One region of the Halomonas sp. OfavH-34-E genome, then DNA from elsewhere that is predicted to be linked to it. Evidence: predicted binding sites of a transcription regulator. Region 1 holds the regulator's gene; the other holds the start of a gene.
What was found. Region 1 encodes PhoB, which activates phosphate uptake and scavenging genes when phosphate is short. Its sites were predicted from a motif close to TGTCATANNNNTGTCANA; they were not measured.
Positions count from the first base shown of each region.

Region 2: a site for PhoB is predicted at 6,454-6,471, ahead of NH448_RS04975 (PhoX family phosphatase). Genes of this name have one in related genera too.

Region 1 covers NZ_JAMXRY010000002.1:72,244-83,007, forward strand. The annotation lists gene NH448_RS01275 (phosphate ABC transporter substrate-binding protein) at 1-534, shown strand, start outside; gene NH448_RS01280 (ABC transporter permease subunit) at 685-1,827, shown strand; gene pstA (phosphate ABC transporter permease PstA) at 1,824-3,389, shown strand; gene pstB (phosphate ABC transporter ATP-binding protein PstB) at 3,476-4,249, shown strand; gene phoU (phosphate signaling complex protein PhoU) at 4,282-5,016, shown strand; gene cysZ (sulfate transporter CysZ) at 5,156-5,884, shown strand; gene NH448_RS01305 (YnfA family protein) at 6,039-6,374, shown strand; gene phoR (phosphate regulon sensor histidine kinase PhoR) at 6,565-7,893, opposite strand; gene phoB (phosphate regulon transcriptional regulator PhoB) at 7,954-8,643, opposite strand; gene ubiA (4-hydroxybenzoate octaprenyltransferase) at 8,758-9,651, opposite strand; gene NH448_RS01325 (chorismate lyase) at 9,849-10,487, opposite strand; gene NH448_RS01330 (FAD-dependent oxidoreductase) at 10,649-10,764, shown strand, end outside.
Region 2 covers NZ_JAMXRY010000007.1:66,175-76,938, forward strand. The annotation lists gene elbB (isoprenoid biosynthesis glyoxalase ElbB) at 1-358, opposite strand, end outside; gene hemB (porphobilinogen synthase) at 563-1,570, shown strand; gene ppk1 (polyphosphate kinase 1) at 1,618-3,840, shown strand; gene NH448_RS04975 (PhoX family phosphatase) at 4,182-6,311, opposite strand; gene NH448_RS04980 (hypothetical protein) at 6,597-7,358, shown strand; gene NH448_RS04985 (urea carboxylase-associated family protein) at 7,575-8,252, opposite strand; gene NH448_RS04990 (NAD(P)H-dependent oxidoreductase) at 8,527-9,237, opposite strand; gene NH448_RS04995 (LysR substrate-binding domain-containing protein) at 9,370-10,284, shown strand; gene NH448_RS05000 (lysozyme-like domain containing protein) at 10,516-10,764, shown strand, end outside.

The sequences.
Region 1 (10,764 bases):
CTCGCGTGCGGTGCCAGCGAGAGCATCGAGCGCTGGCAGCAGCTGGGGCTCGAGCGCCCGGGGGGCACCATTCACCTGTATGGCCGCAACGCGGTCTCCGGCACCCATGGATTGTTTCGTCGCCGCGCCCTGTGTGACGGCGAATTCAAGGTATCGGTCATGGTGTCGGCTGGCTCTGCCGCCGTGGTGGCCGCCGTGGGTGACGATCCCGCAGGCATCGGTTACGCCGGCCTGAATCACTTGAATGCGGACGTCAAGGCGGTAGCGATCGGCAACGCCGAAGACGGGATTCTTCCGCGCCGACAATCGCTGCGAAGCGGCGGCTATCCGTTGTCACGGGACCTGTTGATCTACGTCAATCGCCCCCCCGAGGGCGAGCTTCCCGACGTCGAACGGGCCTTTCTCGACATGGTGCTGTCACCCTCGGGCCAGCGGGTGGTCAAGGAGCTGGGTTTCGTGGCGCTGCCGCCGTCTGTGCTGGCCGCTCAGCGACATGCCCTGGGGCTGGCTGAACTACCACGGGACGGGCCTTGAGAGATGCCAGGCCCCGGTCGGGTTGTCATCTGGGTGTCATGAAGTTGTCGTAATCTTTCGCTATATACCGATGGCCCAAGATCAATGTCTGACCCTTCTCCGATAACCTCACTGCACCAGACGAGACAGCGACGTGACCGCCTGGCGACCATGCTGATCACGGCCGGAGGGGTTGGCGTGCTGTTGGCGGTGGTCGCCATTGCGGTATTTCTGCTGGTCGAGGTGCTGCCGCTGTTCTGGCCGGATGGCGCAAGCTTTCCGCTGGAGGCGCTGTGGTCATCGCCAGACGTGAGCGGCGAGCCCGAATATCGCTGGCTGCCCCATCGGCTGGATGACGCCGCGGTGCCCCAGGCGAGCCTGGCCCCGCTGTTGTGGGGCACCTTGGAAGCGGCCGCCTGGGCGTTGGTGGTGGCGATTCCCCTGGCCCTGGGTGCTGCGGCGCACTCCAGCCTGTACATGTCTCCCGGCCTGCGCGCACGGCTCAAGCCGACGCTGGAGCTGATGGAGGCGATGCCCAGCGTGGTGCTGGGGTTTATTGCCGGTCTGGCGCTGGGGCCCTGGGTCGAACGTCACCTGGCGCAGTCGCTGTCGATTGTGGTGGTGCTGCCCGCGGCGGTGGTGCTGCTGGCGTTGGGCTACCGGTGGTTGCCCGATCGGCTGAAGGCTGCCCTGACGTTACGCTGGGCGGCCCTGTGGTTGATCCCCTGCCTGTTGCTGCTGGTGTGGCTGGCGATGAGCGTGGCGCCGATGTGGGAAGGTTGGTGGTTCGATGGCGACCTGCGCCTGTGGGTCGAGGAGTCCTGGGGACTCGACGTGCAGGCACGCAACGCCTTGATCGTCGGGCTGGCCATGGGTTTTGCCGTGATTCCCGGCATCTACGCGCTTGCCGAGGATGCGCTGAGTGATGTGCCTCGGGAGTTGGCCGAAGGCGCCCAGGCCATGGGTGCGACCCGCTGGCAGACGCTCACCCGGGTGATGCTGCCGGTGGCGCTGCCCGGTGTCTTTTCGGCGATCATGATCGGCGCCGGGCGCGCCGTGGGCGAGACCATGATCGTGCTGATGGCCAGTGGCAACAGCGCGCTGATGACGGCGAGCCCGCTGGATGGCTTGAGGTCGCTGGCCTCGAGCATCGCCATCGAACTGCCGGAAGCGGCACCCGGGGGCAGCCACTATCGGCTGCTGCTGCTGGCGGCGCTGGCCCTGTTTGCCTTCACCTTTCTGGTCAACACCCTGGCCGAGGTGGTGCGTGCCCGCCTGAAGCGTCGTTTTACCCGGCGTAAGGGGGACGCATGAAGATTCCCGGCCACACCGCGGTGGGCATGCCCGGCAAGCGGCGCACCCGAGAGGGCCCCTTGGCCTGGTTGGCAGCGGCCTCGGTGGCGCTGTCGCTGATCATGCTGGGGGCCTTGCTGGTGCTGTTGAGCGTCAAGGGCCTGTCCAATTTCTGGCCAGCGACGGTCCACCAGTTGACCCTGAAGGGCGGTGAGACGGTGATAGGGGTTCCCCTGGAGACCCGCGAACTACCTTCCAGGCAGGGGCTGGAGCGGCGCTATCTGACCGCCAATCGTGATGACGGCGGTGGCATCTGGCGGTGGCTCGCCAATGACCAGATCACCGAAGACACCACGCCGGAGGATCTGGTGGTGCTGGAGCGGCGCCACTGGGGCACCTTCTTCGGGCGTCTGGTGGCCTTGCAGTCGGGTGATCAGCGCTTGACCGGTCCGGATGCCTGGACGGTGCTCGAGTCCCGGCTGAAGGAGATCAATGCCCTGCGCGACGAACGTCGGCGTCTGACCCACGACGAGATATTACCGCTGATCCGCAGCATGGAAGACCAGGATGGCCACCGCTCGGAGGATCGGCGTCTGGCCGACCTGCAGCGCCGGGCCAGTGAGCTTCAGCAGCGCATGCAGGGCGACCTGGTGGTGCTCGAGAATGGTCAGGGGCGCCGTCAGGAACAAGCCCTTGCCGAGATACTCGAGGCCTGGCGCCCTAACGCCATGGCCTGGCATGAAAAACTCGGCCACTGGGTGCGGGAGCTGTGGCAGTTTCTGTCCCAGGGGCCACGCGACGCCAATACCGCTGGTGGCGTCTGGCCGGCGATCTTCGGCACCATCCTGATGGTGCTGTTGATGTCGATTCTGGTCACGCCCTTTGGGGTGCTGGCGGCGGTCTATCTCAATGAGGTCGCCCACCAGGGTCGATTGACCCGACTGGTCCGGATCGGCGTGCGCAATCTGGCCGGGGTGCCGTCCATCGTCTACGGCGTGTTCGGCCTGGGGGTCTTCGTCTATGGCATCGGCGGCAGCATCGATCGCTGGTTCTTCGAATCGACGCTGCCCTCGCCGACCTTCGGCACCGGCGGGCTGCTGTGGGCCTCGCTGACCCTGGCGCTGTTGACCTTGCCGGTGGTGATCGTGGCCACCGAAGAAGGTCTTTCGCGGATCCCGCTGCACCAGCGTGAAGGCGCCCTAGCGCTTGGGGCCACGCGCTTCGAGACCTTGACACGGGTGGTGCTGCCGATGGCCACGCCGGCGATGCTGACAGGCCTGATCCTGGCGGTGGCCCGGGCCGCCGGTGAGGTGGCGCCGCTGATGCTGGTCGGGGTCGCCAAGCTGGCGCCGCAGGTGCCGCTGGACGGGGAGTTCCCCTTCCTCCACCTTGAAAGGAAGTTCATGCACCTGGGGTATCACATCTATGACGCGGCCTTTCACTCCAGCGATGTCCAGGCGGCGATGCCGCTGGTGTATGCCACAGCGCTACTGCTGGTCACGGTGATTCTGGTGCTTAACCTGACTGCAATATTCATGCGTCACTATTTGCGTAAGCGTCATGGTGCCCCGGTGCGCCGATGATGCAGGGAGAGGCAATGTCCATCGATGGCGAGCTGCCCAAGCGTCAGCTGGCCCAGGCAAGACTGGGAAATCGACGCGGGGCGGTCATGGAGTTTTCCGCGGCCGATACCTGCCTGGATATCCAGGGTTTGACCCTGGCCTATGGCGGCAAGACGGCGCTCAAGGATCTGACCCTGCGCATTCCACGCCATCGGGTCACGGCCTTTATCGGGCCGTCGGGCTGCGGCAAGTCGACGCTGTTGCGCGCCTTGAATCGTCTGCACGACCTTAATGAGGACGTCAGTCGTCACGGCCAGATTCATCTGGACGGCCACGATATCCATGACCCCAGGGTGGCGGTGGCCGAGCTCAGGCGTCGGGTGGGCATGGTGTTTCAGGCACCGAACCCCTTCCCCATGTCTATCTACGACAACGTCGCCTTTGGCCTGCGTCTGCAGGGAGGCTTGAGCAAGCGCCGCATCGACGATGTGGTCGAATGGGCACTGAAGTCGGCGGCGCTGTGGGACGAGGTCAAGGGGCGTCTACGGGCGTCGGCCTGGTCGCTCTCGGGAGGCCAGCAGCAGCGTCTGGTCATCGCCCGGACCCTGGCGGTGGAACCCGAGGTGCTGTTGCTCGACGAGCCGGCCTCGGCCCTGGATCCGATCTCGACGCTGAAGATCGAGGAGCTGATTCGCACACTCAAGCCGCATCTGACCCTGGTGCTGGTGACCCACAACATGCAGCAGGCGGCGCGGGTGTCGGACTATACGGCGTTTTTGCACAACGGTGAGCTGGTGGAGTACGGCCCGACCGACACCCTGTTCACGCATCCGCGCCTGAGGCGCACCGAAAACTACATCACTGGACGCATGGTGGGCTAGCGTCCCGTCCCATGCTTCTTCAGGAGACCTTCATGGATATCACCAGCGATACCCACAGCCAGCACATCTCGAGGCAGTTCAATCATGAGCTCGAGGAACTCAAGACCCACCTGATGGCCATGGGTGGCCTGGTGGAAAAGCAGGTGCAGGATGCCGTCAGTTCGTTGCTCGACGCCGACTCTGCACTGGCCTCTCGTGTGGTCGACAACGACCGCGCGGTCAATGACATGCAGGTCAAGATCGACGACGAGTGCACCCGCGTGCTGGCACGCCGTCAGCCGGCGGCCTCTGACCTGCGACTGGTGCTGGCGGTGATTCGCGCGGCGTCGGATCTCGAGCGTATCGGTGATGAGGCCAGCAAGATCGCGCGCAACGCCATCGAACTGGTCGACGGCAACAACGGCACCCGCGGCTTCGTCGAGGTGCGCAATATCAGCGAGCACGTGCGTCACATGATGCGTGACGCCCTGACCTCCTTCGCGCGTTTCGACACCGAACTGGCGATGCAGGTGGTGCAGGAAGACGAGCGGGTCGACAGCGAGTACCAGAGCGCCATGCGCTCGCTGATGACCTTCATGATGGAGGATGCGCGTTCGATCTCTCCGGTACTGGGCATCATGTGGATCCTGCGCGCGCTGGAGCGTGTCGGCGATCACGCCAACAACCTGGCCGAGTACGTCATCTATCTGGTCAAGGGCCTGGATATCCGTCACATCGACCCTGACGACCTCAACCAGGAACTGCTCGACGACAGCAGCACGTCTTGACCTCGACGCCCTGAGCGGCGTCAATAGGCCGGCCCCGTCAGGGTCGTTGCCTGCACTCTGAGCATCGGGCCATCGTCGAGACGATGGCCCGATGTCGTTGGGGCACTGTCATCTTCAGCCACTGCCAAGGATCGATGTCATGCTGAATGCCCTCGAGGCGGTCCGCCGCGGAACCCGCCTGGTCTATAGCCAGGGCCTGCGTCGTTATGTGTTTCTTCCCATTCTGGTCAACCTGCTGGTCTACGCCGGCATGCTCAGCTACGTGCTCGGTGAGTTCGGTGGCTGGCTCGATAGCTGGATGGCCATGGTGCCGAGCTGGCTGGAATGGCTCGACTGGCTGATCTGGCCGTTGTTTGTGGTCAGCCTCGTGCTGATCGTGTTCTTCAGCTTTACCCTGGTTACCCACCTGATCGCCGCCCCCTTCTACGGCTTCCTGGCGGCCCGGGCCGAGGTCGAGCTGACCGGCCGCGAGCCCATCGATGATCGTGGCTGGCTCAAGACCGGTCTCGACGCCCTGGGCAGGGAGCTGTTGAAGCTGGCCTATATTCTGCCGCGCATGATCGGGCTGTTTATCCTGAGCTGGATTCCGGTGGTCAACCTGATCGCGCCGCTGTTGTGGGCGGCCTTCAGCGCCTGGGTCATGGCGATCACCTACCTCGACTACCCGATGGACAACAACAAGGTCAGCTTCGCCGACATGCGCAAGCGCCTGTCGGCGCGCTGGTGGCCGAGTCTCAGCTTCGGTGGTCTGGTGACCTTGATCACCTGGATCCCGCTGGCCAACCTGTTTCTGATCCCCGGGGCCGTGGCCGGCGCGGTGCTGATGTGGGATCAGCACTATCGGCAGTTGCCGGTGCTACGGCGTTGAGCAGCACTTTCTTTGGACGTACGGGGTTGAGCAGCGCTTTGAGCACCGTTATCGGCGCTGTCGATGGCCGTACGGCGTTGAGCAGCACTTTGAGCACCGCTATCGGCGCTGTCGATGGCCGTACGGCCTCAAAAGGGGAAAGCAGGGAGTCACCATGACGGCGCTGTTGCCTAGTCTTTTGCTCTATACGGCGGCTGCGCTGGCCGAGATCGCCGGCTGCTTCGCGGTGTGGCGCTGGTGGCGGGATGATGCCTCGGCCTGGTGGCTGCTGCCCGCGGTGATGAGTCTGGTGGCCTTCGCCTGGCTGCTTAGTCAGACCGATGCCGACTATGCCGGGCGTGCCTTTGCCGCCTACGGGGGCGTCTATATCGTGGCGTCACTGGGCTGGCTGTGGTGGGTCGAGCAGCGCCTGCCGGATCGCTGGGACCTGATCGGGGGCGCGCTGTGTCTGGCCGGTGCCGCAGTCATCCTGCTGGGGCCCAGGAGCTGATGGGAGCCCGCTCTGTTCGTTCTGGCGGGGCCTAGGCGCTGTCCGAAAAGTCGACGAGCGAAGGTTAGACAAGGCAAAAATCGGTGAGAAAGCGCAGTTTACGGGGTGTAATTGAGCATTTTGACCGGGCTGGCGCACCAGCCGATTTTTAACGCCGTATTACCGAGCGCAGGCACTTTTCAGACAAGCCCTAGTGCACAGCGCCGGCGCGGCCGAGCGCCACAGGGTCGGCCGCTGCCAGCCGGCTCGAGGGAAAGATGCAGCGGAAGGTTGCGCCCTCGCCGAGCCGGGAGTCGATATCCAGGCGTGCCTCGTGGCGCAGCAGCACATGCTTGACGATGGCCAGTCCCAGGCCGGTACCACCGGTGGCGGTGCTGCGGCCCTTGTCGACCCGGTAGAAACGTTCGGTAAGGCGTGGCAGGTGCCTCGGATCGATGCCTTCGCCGTCGTCTTCCACCTCGAGGCAGGCGCCTTCGCCGTAGGCACGCCAGCGTAGCGTGATATGGGCGCCGTCACCGGCGTAGCGCACCGCATTGAAGGCCAGGTTGGAGACTGCGCTGTGCATCTCCTTCTCGCTGCCGGTGAGACTGCGCGATTCTTCGACGACCACCTCGATCTGCTGGCGGCCGCCTGACAATGCCTCGGCGTCGCGCTTGACCGCCTGCAGCAGGGTGGTGGGGTCGAGGCGAACATGGTCGCTGCCGCCCTGGTCGTTCTCGAGTCGTGACAGCAGCAGCAGGTCGTTGACCAGATTCTGCATGCGGCGCGTCTGGCTCTGCATCTGGGCGACCCCCTTGCCCAGGCGCTCCGGCAGCATGCCGGCCATGTCGCTGTAGGTCTCCAGGTAGCCGGTGAGCACGGTCAACGGCGTGCGCAGCTCGTGGGAGACGTTGGCGACGAAGTCGCGGCGCATCTGTTCCAGGCGATGCAGACGGGTGATATCGCGGGCCATGACCAGGCGTTCATCGTCACCGTACAGGGTGATCTGGAACTGCAGGATCATGTTCTCGTCGATGGGGGAGGGCAGGCTCAGCGGTTCGCGGTAGTCACGGGCATTGAAGTAGCCGACGAAGCGCGGGTCGCGCAGCAGGTTGGTGATGTGCTGGCCGCGGTCCAGTGCCGGCTTCAGGCCGAGCATGCGCTCGGCGGAGCTGTTCCACCACTCCAGGTCGCCGTGGCGATCGAGCATCACCACGCTGTCGCGCATCGCCTCGGACGACTCCTGGATACGCTGCAGGGTCGAGCGCAGGCGGCGCTGAGTGATCCGCTGGCCCTTTTGATAGCGATAGAGGCGATCGAACAGCTCGCCCCACAGGCCACTGGCGGTGGGAGGTTCCTGCTGGGGGCGGTGGGTCAGCCAGTCGTGCATCGCGTGCAGGTTGCGCAGGTGATAGCTGAGCCCAAGCGCCAGGCCAAGGCCGATGCCTACGCTGGACAGCGAGAAGGGCCAGCCCAGCAAGGCGCCGAGACCCACCAGCACGGCCAGGCGCCAGACTTCTCGTCTCCACAGACGACCCACGTCAGTTCTCGGCTCCGTTCACCTCATCCCTCCTGGTGCTGCGTTGCGTCGATGGCTCGCTCAGACCTTGGCCGAAAAGCGATAACCGGTACCGCGTACGGTCTGGATCAGTTGCTGATGGGGTTCCCCCAGGGCCTTGCGCAGGCGGCGGATATGCACGTCGACGGTACGTTCTTCCACGTAGACGTTGCCACCCCAGACCTGATCGAGCAACTGGCCACGGGTGTAGGCGCGCTCCTGGTGGGTCATGAAGAACTGCAGCAGGCGATATTCGGTGGGGCCCATGTCCAGTGACTTGCCGTCGACGCTGACGCGATGGCTGACCGGGTCGAGCTTGAGGCCTTCCACCTCCACCGGGTCCTCGACGCCCCGCGGAGTGGCGCGTCGCAGAACTGCCTTGAGTCTGGCCACCAGTTCTCGCGGCGAGAATGGCTTGGTGATGTAGTCGTCGGCGCCGGCTTCGAGGCCCTGGATCTTGTTGTCCTCCTCACCCTTGGCGGTGAGCAGGATGATCGGCAGCTCTGCGGTGGTTTCCTCGCGCTTGAGCCGGCGGGCCAGTTCGATGCCGCTGGTGCCCGGCATCATCCAGTCCAGCAGCAGCAGGTCTGGCTGGTCATCGACGATGATGGCGTGGGCGGCCTGAGCATTGTCCGCCTCGAGCACCCGGTAGTCGGCCATTTCCAGCGCCACCGCGATCATTTCGCGGATCGGGGCTTCGTCATCGACGATCAGTACGGTCTTGGCGGTCATCCCGGGAGCCTCTTGGTCAGGGTCTTACACTCGACGGTGACAAATGACACCACGTCAATGTGACAATTAGATGACATTGTATCCATTGTCGAGCGACCGAGACGGGCATTTCCCTCACCCGAGGGAGGGATAGAGGCTCAGTCCGAGTCCGGCGAACAGCAATAGGCCCGACCAGTGGTTGTTGAGAAAGGCCTGGAAGCAACGGTCGCGGTCACGGCTCTTGATCAGCCGCTGCTGGTGGACAAAGGTCGCGCCCATGGCCAGCCAGCCGAGCCAGAAGAAGCCGCCCAGCGCCAGCAGGCTGCCGGCCCAGGCCAGCAGCCCCAGGGTAGCCAGCTGCAATAGCGCAATGATGCGGGTGTCCCAGCGGCCGAACAGTACCGCGGTGGACTTGATGCCGATCTTGAGGTCGTCGTCGCGGTCGACCATGGCGTATTCGGTGTCGTAGGCCACGGTCCACAGCACGTTGGCGGTAAACAGCAGCCAGGCGACCATCGGGACTTCGCCGAGCACCGCGCCGAAGGCCATCGGAATGGCCCAGGAGAAGGCTGCGCCCAGCACCACCTGGGGGAAGTGGGTGTAGCGTTTCATGAAGGGATAGCTGGCGGCCAGCACCGCTCCGATCAACGACAGCCACACGGTAAAGCCGTTGGTCAGCCAGACCAGCGCGAAGGCCGATCCCAGCAGGCACACGAACAGCACCTTGGCCTCCCGCTCACTGATGCGGCCGGTGGCCAGCGGTCGGTTCTTGGTGCGTTTGACGTGGCCATCGAAGTGGCGATCGGCGTAGTCGTTGACCACGCAGCCCGCCGCCCGCATCAGGTAGACGCCGGCGACGAAGATCAGCAGGGTGTCACGGGCCGGAATGCCCTCGGAGGCCACCCACAGCGCCCACAGGGTCGGCCACATCAACAGCCAGGTACCGATGGGGCGGTCCAGACGCATCAGCGCCAGAAAGTCGGGAATTCGGTTCAGGTATCCAGGGGGACGCAGCAGCGAACGATCCATCGGTTTCTCTCATGCTCTGGCGCAGGTCAGGCGAAAATGAGGCGTAAGCCGGGCAACAGTCGCTCCTCGGAGAAACATCGCCGAGAAGCCTTGGCGCAGCCTAGCGCGAGCCGACGGCCATGACCAGCCAGGCGGCTCGCTCCGAAGTTGGCGACGGAAGGGCGATGGCGGGGTGACAGCCGGTGAGCGACAGCTAGTCAGCCGGTGGCAGAGGCCGACAGCGACAACGCTCGGCCCATGGTCGGCATAAAGCTCTCCTGCACCAGCAGCACCCAGCCGCTGTGACGAAATACCGAGCGGCGTTGCCACAGTCCGGTATAGCCGTGGATCGGCCTGGTGTTACGGCCGATCTGAATGGCGCTGCGCTCGAGATCGGGCTGGCGAAACAGCCAGCTGCCGAGAGAGGTCTCGCCGAGGCCTTCGAAGGGAGCGTCGTGACGCTCGACGATCGGTGCCACGCTGCGCGCCACCACCCAGGGCTCCTCGTCCACGCACAGGGCGACCTCGCGCAGCCAGGCCTGCTCGTCGCTGGCCAGACCCAGCAGGTGGGCCTCGTCAGGCCACGGCAGGCCCTTGGCCTCCGCCAGCAGGCGTACGCGAAAGTGCCCGGCGCCTGCCGCCTCGATCAGGCGTTCTGTCAGGGAGTCCCGCGAGGCCAGCCAGGCGTGCCAGTCAGCGGGCACCGCGATGCCACCGGAGGCCAGCGACACCCAGCCGGGGTCGACGATATCGGCCGCGTCGGCATTCGGCGAAGAGGCTGTGGCTGGCGCGGGATTACCCGGTTCGGACCCCGAGCGCTCCTCCAGGGAGCGGAATGTGGAAGGAAGCTGTGTCATGCGGCCTCGGCAGGGCTGTCGTCACCGGACGGCGGTGCTCCGGTCGGTCGGCGCATAGTGTACCATGTGGCCCAGCACTCACCCGCTGGTGTGGCCCCGTGCGGGCCGGCCCAGCTTCAACAGCGACCGCCCGGCGGTCGTCGGCAGAGTCGAAGGAAGCGATGCAAGGACCCTTGACCATCATCGGTACCGGCATGGCGGGCATAGGCCTGGCACGCCAGGTGCGGGCGCTGGACGCCCACCGACCGATCACCCTGATCAGCGCCGACTCAGGCGA
Region 2 (10,764 bases), on a different contig from region 1:
CGGCCAGGTCTTCGTGGACCTCCATCTCGGACTTGGCCGTGGCGTAGTTCGAAAGATTCTTGGCCACCCCGAAGCCACCGGGCAGGATCAGGGCATCGAAGTCCGATGCCGACAGTTCGTCCAGCGGCGAAATCTCGCCCCGGGCCAGGCGGGCGGACTCGACCAGCACATTGCGCGACGCCTCGACGGCCTCCCCGCTGTGGTGGTCGATCACCTCCTGGTGAGCGATATCCGGGGCAAAACAGCGATAGGCGATGCCCAGCTGGTCCAGGCGCAGCAGGGTCAGGGTGGTCTCGTAGATCTCGGAACCATCCTGTACGCCGCAGCCCGACAAGACGATCGCTACCTGTTTACTCATGTCATTCTCCTTTATAGCGCGTCGCGAACGGGGCCGGACGCGGCCAAGACTGCCACTACTCTAGAGAGTCGCCACGGGTGCGACAAGACGCGACTTTCGGCGAACGGGAGAGGAGGAATATACTCAATCAATGTCATGCTTTTGTCATGAAGTGCCACCAGACTAGCGCGTGGCGCCGAATCCTTGCTTCCGTGGAGTGCCGTCTTGAGTGCCATTACCCCTCGTCTTTACCCCGCCAGCCGTCCTCGTCGCATGCGCAAGGACGACTTCTCCCGCCGCCTGATGCGCGAGAACCAGCTGAGTGCCGACGATCTGATCTGGCCAGTCTTCGTGCTCGAGGGCGAAGGCCGCCGCGAGGCTGTACCCTCCATGCCCGGGGTCGAGCGCCTGTCGCTGGACCTGTTGATCGAAGAGGCCCGCGAGGCCGTCGAGCTGGGCATTCCCGCCATTGCGCTGTTTCCTGTGGTCGACCCCGACAAGAAAAGCGAGCTGGCGGAAGAAGCCTACAGCGCCAGCGGCCTGGTCCAGCGTAGCGTGCGCGAGCTCAAGGCCGCCCTGCCCGAGCTCGGCGTGATCACCGATGTCGCCCTGGACCCCTACACCAGCCACGGTCAGGACGGCATCCTCGATGAAGACGGCTATGTGGCCAATGACCGCACCGTCGAGACCCTGATCAAGCAGGCGCTGTCCCATGCCGAGGCCGGGGCCGACGTGGTCGCCCCTTCCGACATGATGGACGGGCGTATCGGTGCCATCCGTGAACTGCTCGAGCGTGAAGGCCTGCCCAACACCCGTATCATGGCCTACAGCGCCAAGTACGCCTCGCGCTACTACGGCCCCTTCCGCGATGCGGTGGGCTCGGCGGCCAACCTGGGCAAGGCCGACAAGTCGACCTACCAGATGGACCCGGCCAACAGCGACGAGGCCCTCCACGAGGTCGCCATGGACATCACCGAAGGTGCCGACATGGTGATGGTCAAGCCCGGCATGCCGTACCTGGACGTGGTCCGCCGGGTCAAGGACGAGCTGCGGGTGCCCACCTACGCCTACCAGGTGAGCGGTGAATACGCCATGCACATGGCCGCCTTCGACAACGGCTGGCTGGACGCTGACACTGTCATCCTCGAGTCGCTGATGTGCTTCAAGCGTGCCGGCGCCGACGGCGTGCTGACCTACTTTGCCAAACGCGCGGCCAGGCTATTGGCCCGCTGATCAGGGGAGGGAGCGGCGCCCTTCCCGAGCCCCGATGAGGAACCACCATGGAAGACGCGCAGAGCGACAACGCCACGATTGAACATGCGACCCTGGGCAAGTCCGACGTCTCGATGAGCGACGCGCCCCAGGCCGATACCCCGGTGCCGCGCCTTAACCAGACGCGCACCGGCATCAAGCCCAAGGCAATGCCGGACCCGGAGGCCGACCTCACTGACCCGAGCCTCTACTTCAATCGTGAGCTGTCGCATCTGCAGTTCAACATCCGGGTGCTGGAACAGGCGCTGGACCAGGCGCACCCGCTGCTCAACCGCCTGATGTTCCTGTTGATCTTTTCCTCCAACATGGACGAGTTCTTCGAGATCCGGGTGGCCGGACTGAAGAGCCAACTGGCCGTGGGCGACGACGCCACCGGTGCCGACGGCCGCAGCCCACGTTCGGTGCTCGACGAGATCTCGAAGATCGCCCACGAACACGTGGAGCGTCAGTACCGCATCCTCAACGAGCAGCTGATCCCTGCCATGGAAGCTCACAACATCCGCTTCCGTCGGCGTGGGGACTGGACCAAGCAGCAGCGCAAGTGGGTCCATGATTACTTCTCCACCGAGATCATCCCGGTGGTCAGTCCCATCGGGCTGGACCCCTCGCACCCCTTCCCGCGGCTGGTCAACAAGAGCCTCAACTTCATCGTCGAGCTCGAGGGCAAGGACGCCTTCGGCCGCGAGGGCGGCCTCGCCATCCTGCCGGCGCCACGTTCGCTGCCCCGGGTCATCGCGCTGCCGGAAGAGCTGTGCGAGGAAGGCTTCACCGAGTATCTGTTCCTGTCGTCGATGATCCACGCCCACGCCGACGAGGTGTTCCCGGGGATGAAGGTCAAGGGCTGCTACCAGTTCCGTCTGACCCGCAACGCCGACATGACGGTGGATCCCGAAGAAGTCTCGGACCTGGCCTCGGCCCTGCGCGGCGAGTTGCTGGCCCGGCGTTACGGCAGCGGCGTGCGCCTGGAGGTGGCCGACAACTGCCCCGAGGAGCTTTCCGACTTCCTGATCAAGCAGTTCCAGCTCGAACCCAGTGACCTCTATCGGGTCAATGGCCCGGTCAACCTGACCCGCATGATGTCGGTACTGGGTGACGCCGACCGACCCGATCTGATGTACCGCTCCTTTACCCCCGGCGTGCCCAAGCAGGTCAAGCAACCCAACTCCATCATGCAGTCGATGCAGGAAGGCGACATCCTGCTGCACCACCCCTTCCAGTCGTTCACCCCGGTGGAGGACCTGCTGCGCGAGGCCGCCCGCGACCCCGACGTGCTGGCGATCAAGCAGACGCTGTATCGCACCGGTGCCGACTCACCCATCGTCAACGCCCTGGTCGAAGCCGCCGGCCAAGGCAAGGAAGTGACCGTGGTCATCGAACTGCGCGCCCGCTTCGACGAAGCCGACAACCTGGCGCTGGCCTCGCGCCTGCAGGAGGCCGGCGCCATCGTCATCTACGGGGTGATGGCCTACAAGACCCACGCCAAGATGATGCACATCGTGCGTCGCGAGAAGGGCGCGCTGCGCCACTACGCTCATCTCGGCACCGGCAACTATCACTCCAAGACGGCCAAGCTCTACACCGACTACAGCCTGCTCACCGCGGACCCTGTGCTGTGCGCCGACGTGCACAAGGTGTTCCAGCAACTGTCCGGCATGGGCCGCACCCGCCAGATCGAGAAGCTGCTGCACGCCCCCTTCACCCTGCACGAACGGGTCGTGGAAATGATCGAGCGGGAGGCAAGCTACGCGCGCAAGGGCAAGCGCGCCCATATCATCGTCAAGTGCAACTCGCTGACCGAACCCAAGCTGATCCAGGCGCTCTACCGCGCCTCCCAGGCCGGCGTCGAGTGCGACCTGATCATCCGCGGCATGTGCTGCCTGCGCCCCGGCCTGCCCGGTATCTCCGAGAATATCCGGGTGCGCTCGGTGATCGGTCGCTTCCTCGAACACACCCGGGTGTTCCACTTCCACAACGACGGCAAGCCCGAGATATGGGGCTCCAGCGCGGACTTCATGGCGCGCAACATGTTCCATCGGGTCGAGACCTGCTTCCCGCTGCTCGACAAGAAGCTCGCCGCCCGGGTGCGCAAGGACCTCGAGACCTACCTGGTCGACAACTGCCAGAGCTGGCTGCTGCAGGCCGACGGCACCTACATCAAGCAGGATCCGGGCGAGGCCGCACCGATCTCCGCCCAGGAAACGCTGCTGTACGCCTACGCCGCTCGCGCTTGAGTAACGCCCCGCATTGACGCGCCATCGGCGCGTCGATAACACCACCCAGGCCCCTCGCCAGCGACGCTGGCGAGGGGCTTTTCATGTTGTCGTCATGTGTCCTGACGGCTGCCGGACGCCGCGCGACCTGCGCCTTGGCCGCCCCAAGCGGTTCCCGGACCAACCGCCTCCCGCTTCAGGCTGCCGATCATCCAGCCCTGGACACCCAGACCCTAGAAAAAACACCCCGGCTCCCTGAAAAGGGAGCCGGGGTGCTGGGGCGGCGCAAGACGTCAGACGTAGAGAACGCCCCTGGAGGTTGCCCGAAAGGCCGACGCAAGCCGGCACCTTTCGGACACGTCCTAGACGCCGATCTGGCCGCCGTCTTCGCGCTGGATCACCACCGTGGCGGCGCGCGGTCGCACGCTGGCATCAGACGCCTGGGTCGCGTCGTCACTGGCCGGCCAGTTGCCCGGATGCTGGATATTGATAAACAGCGCGGTCTTGTCCGGCGTGGGGAAGATGCCAGTGACCTCGCAGCCGTTGGGGCCCACGCAGAAACGCTTGAGCTTGTCCTGGTTGGCCCCGGAGATCACCGCGGCGGCACCATCGGCACGCTCGAGCTCCGCCGGCACGACCGCCAGCACCTGGTCATTGGTGCTCTCGGTGACGCCCTCGTAGCCGTTGTCGGTCTGGATCCACAGGATGCCCTGGCCGTCGCCGCGCTCATCGAAGTAGAGCCCATCGGGACTGGCGAATTCGTTGTCGGCGGTCAGCCCGGACAGGTTGTTCTGGTCACTGGCCGCGGCACCGAACACGAATACCTCCCAGTCGAAGGCGGTGGCATCGCTGCCCTCGCGCCAGCGGATGATCTGACCGGCCTCGTTGTTCGCCCGCGGGTTGGCCGCATTGACCGGTGCCGTGGCGTAGCCGTTGCCCAGCGCGGTGATGTTGTCGCCGTCGCCGGTCAGGGTCGCCTCGGTGCCGTCTTCGGTACGCTTCGAGTTGTTGGTCAGGGTCATGTAGACCTCGCCGGTGGACGGGTCCACCGCGCCCCACTCAGGGCGATCCATCGGTGTGGCACCCATCAGGTCGGCGGCATCACAGGTGTGGATGATCACCCCGGCCAGGTCATCGGCGTCGAGTTCCAGCGCCTCGGCCAGGGTACGGCCATCCTGGGTGGAAGCGTCCGGCGTCAGCGGCAGCCACTCGCCGCTGCCATCGGCGTTGAAGCGAGCGACGTAAAGGGTGCCGCTGTCCATGTACTTGTCACCGATCGCCAGGCGATCGGCCTCGGCGCCGGGAGCGATGGCATCCGCCGGGTCCCAGGCCGCCTCCGAGACAAACTTGTAGATGTACTCGTTGCGCGAGTCGTGACCGGAGTAAAACACCACCGGCTCGCCTGCTACCAGCTTGCCCGGCCAGCAGCCCTCGTGGCGGAAGCGGCCCAGCGCCGTGCGCTTGATCGCCTGCCTGCCGGTATAGGGGTCGATCTCGACGATATAGCCGAACTGACGCGGCTCGTTGCGGTAGTCACCGCTGGCGTCGTCGGCGACGGGGTCGCCGATCAGACGGGTAAATTCGTCGTCGCGTTCGCTGTCATCACCCGCGGCGGTCTCCCAGCCGTAGCGTCCGCGACCACTGGCGATGCCAAGACGGTCATCGTCCAGGGTACGGCCTTCGTTCTTGACGAAGTAGGCCGGCCAGTTCTCCTCGCAGGTGAGGTAGGTACCCCAGGGCGTGTAGCCGTGGGCACAGTTGTTGTTGGTGCCGCGAGCCTGGGTGCCGCCCGGGGAATACCTGGTCTTGACGTAGTCGCTGCCCGCCACCGGCCCTGACAGGTGCATCGGGGTGGCGCTGGTGTAGCGACGGTTATGGGCGGAACCCTTGACGTGGCTCCAGCGACCATCGGCGTCCTTCTTCACCTCGACCACGGTCACCCCGTGGGCGTTGATCTCGGTGCGCACCTCGTCCGCCGGACGCTTGCCTTCGGTCATGTTGGTAGGGCCGCCCTGGGGCGCCCACAGCGCGTTCTCGTCGATGTATTCGTTGTTCATCACCAGCAGGAAGCGCTCGGAGGCCGTGCTCTCATCCAGCGCGAAAGGATGCATGCCGTCGTGATGCATGCCGACGCTGGCCGCCTGGGCCTGGGGCGTCATCGTCAGATCCTCGCTCCATTCGGGCGCGCTGTCGTCAAGCGGCGTACCCCAGGGCACCAGCACCTGGGCGGTATAGCCCGGCGGCACCACCACGGCGTCGCTGCGCGAACCGGCAATCGACTCGAAGGCCAGCGCCAGCGGCGTCTTGGCCATCCCTGACGACGGCTCGTTGGCGAAGGCCGAGAGACCAAAGCTTCCCAGCATGGTCATGGCCGCCATGCCCATGCCACCCTTCATCACCGCTCGCCGGGAAAGACGACGGTCGAGCACCGAGGAGAAGGGTTCATTACGGCTGGGATTCAACAGACGATGATCTTCAATTTCCTTGCTCATTGCGCAGTCCTCTTCTTGCAGCCCTCTGTTCGCCGTCAAGGCGTGGGCTGTCGGTGCCAGTCACTGTTGCCGGCCTCGGGTATCGGAGGGGAAAGTCGATCACAGGGGCGACGGCGGTCCGCCGACAACACTAGGTAGTCCAGATGACACTCGTATGACGATAGACGAGGTTGACGCAGAGCACAGGAAGTAGCGCTATTGTAAAAAGAGTAACAGTTGGTGAAAGAAAATGGCTTCGCTCGTCGACACAGTGCACCAACAATCGCTATCGACAGGACCAGAACCATGTGGAATCTGGGACACCGACATCAGCGCATACTTCTTATGCCCCAACGCGCCCCTTCAGCCGACGAAGATCCCGAGCCTCGTTGGTACTGGGTCCACTGTGTCGATCAACAGAGCCTCGACCGGGGCAGCGCCGCCAATGTCCAATCGCTTTCGTGCCTCGACCAGGCACTTCCCTGTTGTCTCGTCATACCGCCACAATCGGTCACCCTGGTAACGCTGGACGGCGCCCTGGCCGAGGAGGTCGACAGCAGGGAGTCACTGGATGAACTGGTTGAGCGGGAGCTTTGCGTAATACCGCACACTCTCGCGCTCCATGTGCTCTATCGTGATGACAGCGCCCTGGATGTCATGGTGGTGCAGCGTACCCTGCTGGCCCAGTGCAGCCGACGCCTGGGACGCCATCACCTCTCGCCCCGCTGGTGGGCCAGCGCCTTCCAGGGTCTGCCGCCGCCCGAACCCGACACCCTGGGCGTACTGCCCTGGGGCGACGACTGGATGCTGAAGTGGCGCCACCCCGAGACCCCTGAACGGGAGCGCTGGCTGTGCTGGCCCAAGAGTCAGGACATGGAGGACCTGAGCGACCATCTTCCGGAAGTGCTGCGCGAGTCGCCATGGAATTGTCCACTGGCCCCCCAGGCCGTCAACGGCCTCGACTGCCTGGACTTCTGTGCCCGCCACCTGCCCGAGGACCTGCCACTGGTGCCCTCGGACATCGGAGGTGAGGGTCAGCCAAGGGAGAAGAAGCCCGAGCCCGCGTAGAGGCAGCGTGATCGCTATCGCTAAACTTCGCTGCCGCTGGCCCAAAAAACGTGTAGAGGCGTTTGAAGCGACGAGAGGGAGTGCTGAAGTCATATCGTGAGCGATGACGAGCCGGATGCCGCCGGAGCGCAAAGGCTGGAGTTTACCTCCGACGAAATGAGAACCTTTAGCGCCGGCGGCGGAGTTGCAGTGCATCGCCATCTATCCCGTGTTTCTTCAATCTCCGAGCATGACTCCTATACTTTCCGTTTGGCTACCAACTCCGTTGACCGCCGTAATATCCTGGGGACAGCATGACATGACTACGTAACAGGTCATCATTGCCTTGAACACGATCCTGTCGTCTCTTTTGGCCACGGGTGGCACAAATGTCAGTGAGCCATCACCATCAAGTGGAACATTCATCCACACATTGAATGGTGATGGAACATGCGAAACCTCCTTGCCGATGGCAAGCAATGCCATTCGAAGATTATCAACACAGTTGTCATGGTATTCGCTTACGCCAAGCTGTCTATAGCGATTGATATCGCAGGCGGCAATCAATGTGTCATGCACCCCAGGCGAAGTATCTTCCACTAGTTCCAGCATCTCGTTTCTTCTATTGGAAACCATACTGTCACCGACAACCGGCACCAAGCGCCCAAGATGGGTTCGAGTATGTTCCATGGATAGAAATTCGTCTGGATCACTCGTATTGAAAGCCCACATATCGCAGACCTGCAATCCACTTACGTTAATCAGCGTAAGCATCTGCCCTTTTTCCAGTACAACGGCAGCGCCACACCTCGCGGGAATGAAATAGACCTTTCCTGGCTGCAGAACACCATTGCGCGCAAGCGGTTGGCTCACTGACAACTGTTTTTCTTCCAGCGCACCGAAAGAAGCCGCCAAATCAGGCTCCCTATCTCTACTTATATAACCACCCATCATCCACCTCGCTCACTGATTTTTCCGACTTATCATGAAGAATACATTGTTGGAAATCAGACACTCCCTCTCACCACATCGGCCCTCTGACGGCGAGACGCGCAAATTTCTCATCCCGCGAGACTATTCTTATTTCAAGTTCTGCAATACAGACGTTTGCTGGACAGGGAATCACATCTGTTGCCGAGCATCTGGTACCCAGCAGGGGACGATCGAAGAAGCGGTCACGGAGGTGCGCTCACCCCGAGACTGGATCGGAAACAACGCGAGCAACGTCCAGACTGGCCGCCAGCCTGTCGACCAACGCCTCAACGCGTTGCTCCGCCTGAATCAGAGACTGCTGCAGCCGCTCGTCGGCAAACTCGTCATACTCCACGGCGATGCTGTGCAACTCCTCTATGCCGAGATAGGCGAAAACGGTACGCAAGTGTGGTTCGACGTGGTTGGTGTGCTCCATTCGCTCACCAGACTCATAGCCATAATCACCCCGGGCACCAAGCACTACCAAGCGCTTGCCCATGGCGCTCAGCATCGGCCAATAGGGCAAGCCTGGGCGGGAGCGATCAAAGCCGAAAGTCCGCCCGACTCGCACGATATTGTCGATATAAGCCTTGAATCCGGCCGGAACGCCGAAGTTGTACATCGGTACGCCAGCAATGATCAGATCCGCCTCGAGCAGTTCGTCGACCAGGGAATCACTCTCCGCGAGAACCTCGTGCATCCACCTATCCCGCGCTTCCGGCTTGGTGAAGGCGGCATGAATCCAATCACCGGTGACAGGACGAGGCGGCTGCTGGCCGACATCGCGATAGACGACCCTGTCGTCAGGACGTGCCCGTTGCCACTGTGTGACGAAGTGGGCGCTGAGGCGTCTCGAATGCGATCCGTGGGGTTGACTACCGGAAAGTCCGGAGCGTGCGCTGGCATCAAGGTGCAACAGTGTAGCCATGAAGATTCTCCTTTGGGATTAGTACCGCTCATGCTTGGTGGTGCACGAACGACAGAATCTTCCAATCGATTCGGGCCGACAAACGATCTATTCTTTGCAGATACACAAAAATTTTTTGTCCATAGGGATGCGATGCAACGACGCCGACTACCACTCTCGCAGTTGCGTGCCTTTGAGGCGGCAGCACGTCACCGTAGTTTCAAGGGGGCGGCTGAAGAGCTGGCGGTAACGCCCGCCGCGATCAGCCACCAGGTACGTGAACTGGAAAGCTGGCTCGGCGTAGCGCTATTCGAGCGTCGCACCCGCCAGGTGATCCCGACCGACGCGGCAACGGAGCTTTCTCCCGTGCTACGCCAGGGCTTTGACGCCTTCGCCGACGCATTGGAAAGTCTGCTCAAGCGAACGACACCCGCCAGCGTCACCCTCTCCTGCACTCCGGCCTTCGCCAGCCAGTGGCTGCTTCCTCGACTGACCGACTTTCATTCGACGAATCCCGATATCGCCTTGAATATCCATGCCAGCGAGAGCGTGCTTGATCTGACGCATGGAACCCGCCTGGCGATTCGTTACGGTATGGGCCCCTATCCGGACCATGAGGTGGTGACCCTGGCGACCGATCGCATTGCCCTGGTCGCCAGCCCGCAACTCCAGCTGGCTGGCGTCGACGACCTCAGGGGTGTTCGTCATATCGATTTCGACTGGTACTGTCCGAACCTTGGCCTGCCCGGCTGGGCTCAGTGGTGTCAGGCGGTGGGGTCTACCCCTGCCGTGCTGGGGCCTCGACTCGCCTTCTCCGAAGAAAGTCACGCGATCCAGGCCGCTATCTCCGGCCAGGGCGTGGCCCTGCTGGGCTTGACCCTGGTGCAGGATGAGATCGCTCGTGGTGTGCTGGAGGTGCCATTCGGCCCGTTTCTACCGGGACTGCACTACCACCTGATCAGGAGCCAAACAATGTCCGACAATGCCATCCTCGACAAGGTGGTGGTTTGGCTTCAACAGGCGTTTTCAGCGGCAACCGCTACCATAGGCGAACAACAGGCACCTTGATACAACCCGTTTGCCTTCCCGCAAGAAATGACCGTCCTGGCCTTGAGCATGGCGCTGGATGATCGAACTCAGACGTCATCGGACATCGAAGGCGTTCGCCCCATCGCCCCCTCTCCGATGACCCGAAGCAGCCGGTGGGACATGTGAGGATGACCCGACAGTGCACGGGAGGGCATACTGGGGGCGATATCACTAAAACGGGAAAATGTTGTGAAACGGGCCATGCCAGGGATGCGGTCTGCTCTACTCACTACGGTGCTTGCCGCGGCGCTTGTTACTCTCAGCGGCTGCGCCGCCTTCGCCCCGGCGCCGCCGAGCCATCAGGACAATCTGTGCGAGATCTTTCGCCAGCAGCCTGACTGGTACGACGCCACCCAGGCCTCCTATGAAAAGTGGGGCACGCCCCCCTGGACCCAGATGGCCTTCATCAAGCGCGAGTCGTCGTTTCGCAGCCACGTCAGGCCGCCACGTACCAAGCTA